One region of the Kitasatospora sp. NPDC043949 genome, then DNA from elsewhere that is predicted to be linked to it. Evidence: riboswitches for the same ligand, from Rfam matches in the RefSeq annotation. Region 1 holds a riboswitch; each other region holds the start of a gene.
The links. A riboswitch is a leader RNA that binds a small molecule or an ion and turns the genes downstream of it on or off. The one in region 1 is predicted to bind cyclic di-AMP.
Positions count from the first base shown of each region.

Region 2: it holds a riboswitch for cyclic di-AMP, as region 1 does, so the genes downstream of both, AC07AL_RS02290 (transglycosylase family protein) here and AC07AL_RS05130 (C40 family peptidase) in region 1, are expected to answer to the same signal.
Region 3: it holds a riboswitch for cyclic di-AMP, as region 1 does, so the genes downstream of both, AC07AL_RS12575 (M23 family metallopeptidase) here and AC07AL_RS05130 (C40 family peptidase) in region 1, are expected to answer to the same signal.
Region 4: it holds a riboswitch for cyclic di-AMP, as region 1 does, so the genes downstream of both, AC07AL_RS15275 (M23 family metallopeptidase) here and AC07AL_RS05130 (C40 family peptidase) in region 1, are expected to answer to the same signal.

Region 1 is NZ_JBWKEQ010000004.1:20,981-23,172, forward strand. It holds gene AC07AL_RS05125 (C40 family peptidase) at 1-605, shown strand, start outside; cyclic di-AMP (ydaO/yuaA leader) riboswitch at 944-1,093, shown strand; gene AC07AL_RS05130 (C40 family peptidase) at 1,104-2,192, shown strand, end outside.
Region 2 is NZ_JBWKEQ010000002.1:14,983-17,174, forward strand. It holds gene AC07AL_RS02285 (hypothetical protein) at 1-367, shown strand, start outside; cyclic di-AMP (ydaO/yuaA leader) riboswitch at 792-962, shown strand; gene AC07AL_RS02290 (transglycosylase family protein) at 949-2,192, shown strand, end outside.
Region 3 is NZ_JBWKEQ010000012.1:22,607-24,798, forward strand. It holds gene AC07AL_RS12570 (hypothetical protein) at 1-478, shown strand, start outside; gene AC07AL_RS12575 (M23 family metallopeptidase) at 592-1,425, opposite strand; cyclic di-AMP (ydaO/yuaA leader) riboswitch at 1,438-1,596, opposite strand; gene AC07AL_RS12580 (alpha/beta fold hydrolase) at 1,942-2,192, shown strand, end outside.
Region 4 is NZ_JBWKEQ010000015.1:129,600-131,791, forward strand. It holds gene AC07AL_RS15270 (DUF2470 domain-containing protein) at 1-82, shown strand, start outside; gene AC07AL_RS15275 (M23 family metallopeptidase) at 353-1,309, opposite strand; cyclic di-AMP (ydaO/yuaA leader) riboswitch at 1,312-1,494, opposite strand; gene AC07AL_RS15280 (MFS transporter) at 1,807-2,192, shown strand, end outside.

The sequences.
Region 1 (2,192 bases):
TCAAGGGACTGCTGGACCAGCAGCGCCGGCTGGACCAGGAGAAGTCCGAGGCCGCCGCCGTCCTGGCCTCGCTCGACTCCACCACCAAGGACCTGAACCAGGCCAAGACGGACGTCAACCAGAAGCTGAAGGCCGCGCAGGACCTGCTGAACTCGCTCAGCGCCTCCGACCGCGCCGCGCTGCGGGCCCAGCAGCAGCAGGACGACCGCGCCTCGCGCGGCAGTGACCGTGCCGACCTCGGCAGCCTCCCGCAGGCCGGCGGCTACGCGGGCGTGGCCGTGGCCAAGGCGATGAGCAAGCAGGGCTCGCCGTACGTGTGGGGCGCCACCGGCTCGACCACCTTCGACTGCTCGGGCCTGATGGTCTGGGCGTACGGCCAGGCCGGCGTCTCGCTGCCGCGCACCTCGCAGGAGCAGGGCAACGTCGGCACCAGGGTCTCGCTGGACCAGGCCCAGCCGGGCGACCTGGTCATCTACGGCGCCGACCGGCACCACGTCGGGATGTACATCGGCAACGGCATGGTGGTGCACGCGCCGCACACCGGCGACGTGGTGAAGGTGATGAAGGTCGACGCGATGCCGATCAACACGATCCGCCGGGTCTGACGGCCCGACACGCCCGAAGGGCCCCGTCCGGGCCTGTGATCCACGCCACCCTCCGACCGGGGGTGGCGTTCGGGTTTTGTCCGCAGCGCGAGTCCCCGGTGAAGAGTGATCAGCTTTGCGTACGACGGTGATCACTATGTGTCATATTCACAAAAGAACTTTGGTCTTCTTCCGTCTTTTTTCTGACAAGGATTTGAACGGATCACGGTTCAGTTACTAGGGTCGTGCCCCGAACCACCGCACTCCCGATCGCCCAGCCAGGGTGACGGCGGTGGTTTCCGTCGAGTTCGTGACGCAGCGGGGCGGGCCCAGTGCCTGCCCGACGGGGAACCCAGCAGTCGGGGGTGCTGTCGAACGGAGCCGGGGAACCACGTTCCTCCGGGGTGAATCGGCGCCAGGTCGGCCGGTGGAACGGCCGTGAGGCGTCGTAGGGCACGCTTCCGGCCCGAACCCGTCAGCTCACCCGGTAGACGGCGTAGGAAGAAGGAGTCCGCCTTCGTGGCGTCCCATCGTCGTCCCAAGCCCGCCAGTCGCACCCGGGTCTCGATCCTGACCGGCTTCGCCGCGGCGGCCGTCGCGCTGTCCGCGCAGTCCGGCGCCCACGCCGACCCGCAGCCGACCAAGGACCAGGTCAAGGAGCAGGTCGACCAGCTCAACGAGCAGGCCGAGGTCGCGACCGAGAAGCTCAACGCCGCCCAGGAGAAGCAGCAGCAGCTGCAGAAGCAGGTCACCGACCTGCAGGACCAGGTGGCGCGGCAGCAGGGGCAGGTGACCGACCTCCAGGGCGGCCTGGCCGAGATCGCCGGCGAGCAGTACCGCAACGGCGGCATATCCCAGACCGTCCAGCTGATGTTCTCCGCCAGCCCGGACACCTTCCTGAGCCAGGCCGACACGCTGAACCAGGCCGGCGGCACCCAGAAGGGCCAGCTCAAGCAGCTCCAGGACGAGCAGCGCAAGCTCGACCAGGTGCGCTCCGAGGCCCAGGGCAAGCTCGCCGAGATGGAGACCACCACCCAGCAGCTGAAGAGCGCCAAGGACGAGGTCCAGGGCAAGCTCAAGGCCGCGCAGGACCTCTTCAACACCCTGTCCGAGCAGGAGCGCCAGGCGATCCGCGCGGCCGAGGAGAAGGCCGCCGCCGAGGCCAAGTCGAAGGCCGACGCCGCCGCGAAGGCCGCCCAGCAGCAGGCGGCGGCCCAGCAGGCCGCCGACCGCTCCTCCCGCGACAACAGCCGCACCGACCTGAGCGCGTCGCAGGCCCCCGCCGCGCCGGTCACCAAGCCGAGCGCCGGCAGCTCGCGCGGCGCCGCGGCGCTGTCCATCGCCGCCTCCAAGATCGGCAGCCCGTACGTCTACGGCGCCTCCGGCCCCGGCTCCTTCGACTGCTCGGGCCTGATGGTCTGGGCGTTCAACCAGGTCGACGTCTCGCTGCCGCGCACCTCGCAGGAGCAGGCCCACGCCGGTACCCGGATCGGCACCGACCTCTCCCAGGCCCAGCCCGGCGACCTGCTGATCTTCTACGGGGACGCCCACCACGTCGGCATCTACGCGGGCAACGGCCAGGTGCTGCACGCGCCCAAGCCGGGCGCG
Region 2 (2,192 bases), on a different contig from region 1:
GCCCGCCGCGCTCGACGTGCCGGGCTCGGTCGCCGCGGCCGTCAACCACCTCAAGGAGACCGGCTCCCAGCGCCCGGCGCTGGCCCCGCTGGTGATCGGGCCGGAGGCCGACTCCGAGCTGCTCGCCACGGCCGCCGAGGAGACCGGCTGCCCGTCCGCGGCGCCGCTGGGCGCCTACCCGACGGTCGGCCAGCTGATCGCCTCCACCTACCTGGCCGCGCTGCCGGCGCCCTCCCCCGAGGCCCTGGCGCGGGCCGAGGCCGAGGCGGCGGAGGCCGCCGAGGGCACCCACGCCGACCACTCCGGCCGGGGTGGTCGCGCCGCTCACGCCGCTCACGCCGCCGCCGAGGAGTCGGCCGGCCAATAGTAGCGGTCACCGTACGTGTGAAGGGCCCGGAACGGCTACGTTCCGGGCCCTTCCCGCTTGTCCCGTAAGGGAGTTAAAGGACGAATAGGTGTGATGTCCGTTCTATCCGCATTTGTTCACCATCGCTCGACGCACCCCCCGACGGCCACAGTGCGGACACGCCGCTCTCCCGGCGGGCAGGCCCCCGGGCGACCCGACCCACCGTCACCCGCCTCCTGAAACGCAGACAGTTGCGCGCACCCTTCGCGGCGTTGCCGGAAATCGGTCATTTCCGATCATGACAAGTGAGGAGAACGACCGTTCTCGCCAAACCGTGATGCGCGTCACAGGTGTTTGCAGTTTGAACTTAAGTCTGCTTAACGTGCTCCCCGTTCGTGGCCACACGAACCCAGTTCATCCGCGACGCCGAGTCCTGCCGTCGGATGTCCTGGCAGCGCGAAAACGCACCACGGCAGGAGCGGGGGACCCACAGGTAAGTCGCCCCGGACCGTTCCCCGGAACGATCCAGGGCTAGGGGTGAAGCCGCGCCCACAGCGCGGCCGGGCAACTCCAGCCCGAATCCGACAGCTCACCTCGCAGGCGTGGGAGAGGACTGCGTCTTCATGCTGCCCACCAACGGCACCCGTCTGTCCAGTCGTACCCGACGCGTGATCGCCGCCGTCGGCGTCGCGGGCGTCGGCCTCACCATCCCCTGCCTCACCTCCGGCACCGCCTCCGCCGCCTCCGTCGCCACCTGGGACAAGGTCGCCCAGTGCGAGAGCACCGGCAACTGGAGCATCAACACCGGCAACGGCTTCTACGGCGGCCTGCAGTTCACCTCCAGCACCTGGGCCGCCTTCGGCGGCACCGCCTACGCCCCCCAGGCCAACCAGGCCACCAAGGACCAGCAGATCGCCGTCGCCGAGAAGGTCCTCGCCTCGCAGGGCCCCGGCGCCTGGCCGGTGTGCTCGGTCCAGGCCGGCCTGACCAAGGGCGGCACCCCGGCCGCCGTCGACACCTCGGCCGGCTCGGCTGCCGGTTCGACCGCCACCAAGCCCGCCGCGAAGCCGGCCGCCCCGGCCGCCAAGCCCGCGCAGACCCAGACCCCGGCCCCGGCCGCGAAGCCCGCCAAGCCGGCCGCACCGGCCCAGGACCAGGCGCAGACCCCCGCCGACTCCACCAACGGCACCTCGGCCCAGAAGGGCCAGAGCCAGGCCCGGAACAGCGCCCAGCCCCAGGCCGACGACTACACCGTCGCCTCCGGCGACTGGCTGTCCTCGATCGCCGACAAGCACAACCTCCAGGGCGGCTGGCAGCGGCTGTACGAACTCAACCGCGGCACCCTGACCGAGGGCCCGGACTCCATCTACCCGGGCCAGCGCCTCTCGTTCAAGGACGGCGGCCAGGCCCAGCAGTCGGCTCAGGCCGACCGGTCCGGCTCCGGCTCGTCGGCCACGTCCGGCTCGGACTTCACCTGGTTCGACCGCTCGCAGAAGTCCGGCCAGACCTCCAACGGCGCTGTCGCGAGCGCCAAGCCGGCCGCCCAGCCCCAGGCCCCGGCCACCAAGCCGGCCTCCAAGCCGGCCGCCCAGGCTCAGACCCCGGCTCAGACCCCGGCCGCCACCGGCAGCATGGCCGCCGCGGTCTCCTTCGCCCAGTCGAAGGTCGGCCAGGCGTACGTCTACGGCGGTACCGGCAACGGCGGCTGGGACTGCTCCGGCCTGACCCAGGCCGCGCTGCGCGCCGCGGGCGTCTCCGTCCCGCGCGTCGCCGCCGACCAGGCCGCCGCCAGCACCCGCGTCTCGCTGGACAGCCTGCAGGCGGGCGACCTGCTGTTCTGGTCCAA
Region 3 (2,192 bases), on a different contig from region 1:
GGATCCGGAGGCGGTGCGGGAGTGGCTGACCGGCTTCCGGGAGCTGGCGCAGGAGGAGCGGCTGGCCGTGTTCGCCGCACTGGCGCAGACCGGCTGGCTGGACGAGGTGGACGAGCAGGGCTGGAGCCCGACCCGGGTGATCTCGGTCGGCATGGCCACCGACGGCGCGCGCCGGCTGCTGGAGCAGGGCCTGATGCGGCGCAGCTACCGCAACCTGGCCGAGCTGACCGCGCTGGGCCAGCCGATGCCGGACGAACTGGCCGGGGACTTCGGAGCGTTCGAGGAGGCGGCGGTGGAAGCCGCGCTCGACCTGTACGGGGAGTGGACGGTGCCCGGGCTGCCACGACTGCTGGTGGAGGAGTTCCCGGACCTCGCGCCGGAGCCGGGGCAGGAGGAGATCGACGCGTACCTGGCCGGGCTGGCGCAGGAGGAGTTCGACGCGCACCCGGCGGAGCCGGCAGACCCGGCGCAGGAGTGACGCGGCGAAGCCCCGGCCGCGGTGCCTTCTGGTTCCGGCGGCCGGGGCTTCGCGGGTGCGTCAGGGGTTGAGGCCGCGCTGCTGGTTCCGGCGGCCGGGGCTTCGCGGGTGCGTCAGGGGTTGACGCCGCGCTGCTGGAACCAGGTCTCCGGGTCGACGGGGGCGCCGCCACCGGGGCGGACCTCCACGTGCAGGTGCGCGCCGGTGACGTTGCCGGTGGCGCCGACCTTGCCGATCTGCTGGCCGGAGCCGACCTTGCCGGAGCCCTTGATGATCGAGGAGAGGTGGCAGTACCAGATCTCGGTGCCGTCGGGCAGGGTCTCGACGATCCGGTAGCCGTACGAGCCGGACCAGCCGGCCGAGGTGATGGTGCCCTGGCCGACCGCGTAGACGGGGGTCCCGGTGTCGGCGGCGAAGTCCAGGCCGGTGTGCAGGTGGGCCCAGTAGCGGGCGCTCTGGCCGTAGTGGGCGGTGAGGTGGTAGTCGCGCACCGGCAGGGTGAGGGCGGCGGCCTTGGCCCGCTCGGCTTCCTCGGCGGCCCGCTTGGCCTCGGCCTCCTTGGCGGCGGCCTTGGCCTCCGCCTCCTTCGCGGCCTGGACGCGGGCGTCCTCCTCGGCGGCGGTGCGCTGGCTGTCGGCCTGCAGCTGGATGCGGGCGGCGAGCGCGAGGCCGGGGTCGGCGGAGAGGGCGACCGGGGTCTCGTCCGGGGTCTCGATGGCGGGGGCGGCGGCCGGGGTGGCGGAGGCGAAGCCGGTGGCGCCCAGGGTGGCGGCGACGGCGGTGACGCCGAGCAGCGGGGAGGCCCCACGGACCTGACGCGGCATCCGGTGCCGGTTGGTCTCGGCCTCCGGGCCCGCGTACTCGGGGCCGTCCGGGCCGGGGTGGTCGAGGAGCCGGGTACCTGCTGCGAGGCCGGCCGGGTGTGCCGGAGTGTGCGTCGACGCCACGGAGGCGCGCTCCTTTCCTTCCTTCGCGCCTACCGGGTTAGCTGACGGGTTCGGAGCAGGAAGGTCTCCTACGGCCGGGCCGGAGCCCCGCCGATTCACCCCAAGGAACGTGGTTCCCCGGCTCCCTGACCTGCCCGGAGGCCGGTCGGCGGGATTAGGCGACGGCGCACGGTGCCGTCTGGGTACGGCGTTGACGACCGCGCTGCGTTATCAAACGTTAATCCTAGGAGGCCCTGATTCCAAGCCGTTCGCCCGGGACGACCGGAGACGGGCGGGGCACTCCGGGGCACGACGGGCGTTTTGTTCCCCTTGGACACCCCTGCACCCCCTTGAGCACCGTTGACGCCACCTCACGTGATCGGACGTCAACGAACGACCCTTCATCCGCGCACCCCCCGCCGGCCTCCCCCGCTCCGCAGGGCGCGAGGGCTTGACGGCTAAGGCTATTAGCCTTAGCTTTATGGCTATCGGCGGCAGCACCGAAGCCCCGCACCGGCAACCCTCCGGAGGCCCACCATGAACGCCACCAGCGCCCCCACCACCCAGTACCTCGACGTCACCGGCGGCCGCCTCGCCTACGACGACACCCGACAGGGCGACGGCGCCCCCGTCGTGCTGCTCCCCGGAATGCTCGACACCCGCGCCGCCTACCGGCACCTCCGCCCGCTGCTGGCCGCCGCCGGCCGCCGGGTCATCACCATGGACCTGCGCGGCTTCGGGGAATCCTCGATCATCTGGGACGACTACTCCCCCGCCGCCATCGCCAC
Region 4 (2,192 bases), on a different contig from region 1:
CGCCGACACCGAGGACTTCGGGCAGCGGATGCACGAGCTGCTGACCGCCGCCCAGCACGGGCTGCCCGCCCACCGGCTCTGAACCGGCCCACCAGAGCGTCGGCCTGACGCATCGTCAATTCGCCTTGGGGGCACCCACCAAGGCCCGGAAACGACAGCGGCCGGCCCGGCTCGCGAGAGAAGTCTCGCGAGCCGGGCCGGCCTGGGCGTGTCCCGCGCCCATGTCCACTGCTGCGGCGATCACCCGGTCGAGCGGTCACCCGACATGACCATCCCGGGCGGTCGATTCGCCCCGTAGCAGCGGTGGTTCCTCATCCGGCACATCCGGCACATCCGGTACATCCGGTACGGGTCAGAGCGCGACGCCGTGGGCCCGCAGGTAGGCGACCGGGTTGATGTCCGAGCCGTACTCCGAGCCGTTGCGGATCTCGAAGTGCAGGTGCGGGCCGGTCACGTTGCCGGTCGCGCCGGAGAGGCCGATCTGCTGTCCGGCCTTGACGGCCTGACCGATCTTCACACCGATCGAGGAGAGGTGCGCGTACTCGGCGTAGTGGCCGTCGGCGAGCTTGATCTCGACCTCGTTGCCGTAGGCGCCGCCGTTGCCGGCCTTCACCACGACACCGTTGCCGACGGCGCGCAGCGGGGTGCCGGTGGAGGCGACAAAGTCCTGGCCGGTGTGGTGGCCGGAGGCCCACATCGAGCCTGCCACGCCGTACGCGGTGCCCAGCTTCGGGCCGGCCAGCGGGGCGACGAAGGCCGAAGCGGCGGCGACCGGCACGGCGGTGACCACGGCGGACGGCGCGGCGGTCTGCAGCTGGGCCTGGAGCTGGGCGGACGGCTTGGCCGCCTCGGTCCGGACCTCCGGCTGGGCCTGCGGCTTGGCGGTGGTGGCCGGCGCGGCGTCCTGGGCGGACGGCTGGGCGGGCTTCGCCGGGGCAGCGGGCTTGGCCGGGGCGGCCTGGCCGGCGATCACGAGCCGCTGACCGGGGAAGATCAGGTCCGGGTTGCCGCCGACGACCTCACGGTTGTGGTCGTACAGCGCCTGCCAGCCGCCGTCGACGTGCTGGGCGTCGGCGATCCGGGACAGGGTGTCGCCGCTGACGACGCGGTAGCTCTCCTGCGACGAGGCCTGGGCCTGGTCGGCGGGAGCGGCGGCCGGGGCGGCGGTGACCGCGGCGGCCGGCGCGGGGTGGGCCTGGGCGCTCATCGCGGTGACGAGCGGCAGGGCGAAGGAGACACCGGTGACGGCGGTGGCGATCCCGATGCGGGCGGCGCGGGGCAGGGCGATACGACGAGCCTGTGCAGGCATGGAATTTTCCTCTCCGACGCCTGCGAGGTGAGCTGTCGGGTTCGGGCTGGAGTTGCCCGGCCGCACATGCGGCTTCACCCCTAGCCGGCCCTGGATCCGGGTACGCGAAAGCGTGCCGTTTCCGGTCCGGCGACTTACCTGTGGGTCCCCCGCTCCTGCCGTACAGAGTTCGGTGCGAGCCACCGGGCAGCGGCAGGATTCGGCGTTCCACCCGGTGGATCCGTCCGGACTGGCCGGGCGGTCGCTGAACTAAAACCCATCCGTTCGGGTGAAGCAATGTCGATCACTTGAACCGGCAACAACCCCCCGAGCTGCGGTGACCCTCCGAATGATCGGCTGCACCGTACGTGCACAATCCATTCACCCGGCGCCACTGATCCACGACGCTGCGCCGATTCCGCCACCGCTGCGCACCCGCCCGCTCACGCACCGCGCACCCACCGACACACCCCCCGGTGACCCTTGTCACGTACGCCCCACGGGCGCAGGATCGGCCCGTGGCCACCTCCGAAGCAGGAACACTGCGCCTGGGCACCTCGCGGGGACGCTGGGTCCTCCTCGCGACGGTGCTCGGCTCCAGCATGGCGATGCTCGACGGCACCGTGGTGAACGTCGCGCTGCCCCGCATCGGCACCGATCTCGGCGCCTCCCTCGCGTCCCTGCAGTGGACGCTCAACGCCTACCTGCTCACCCTGGCCGGACTGATCCTGCTCGGCGGCGCGCTCGGCGACCGGTACGGCCGGCGCCGGGTCTTCCTGATCGGCGTGCTCTGGTTCGCCGCCGCCTCCGCGGCCTGCGCCGCCGCCCCCACCATCCACGTGCTGATCGCCGCCCGCGCCGTCCAGGGCATCGGCGGGGCGCTGCTCACCCCCGGTTCGCTCGC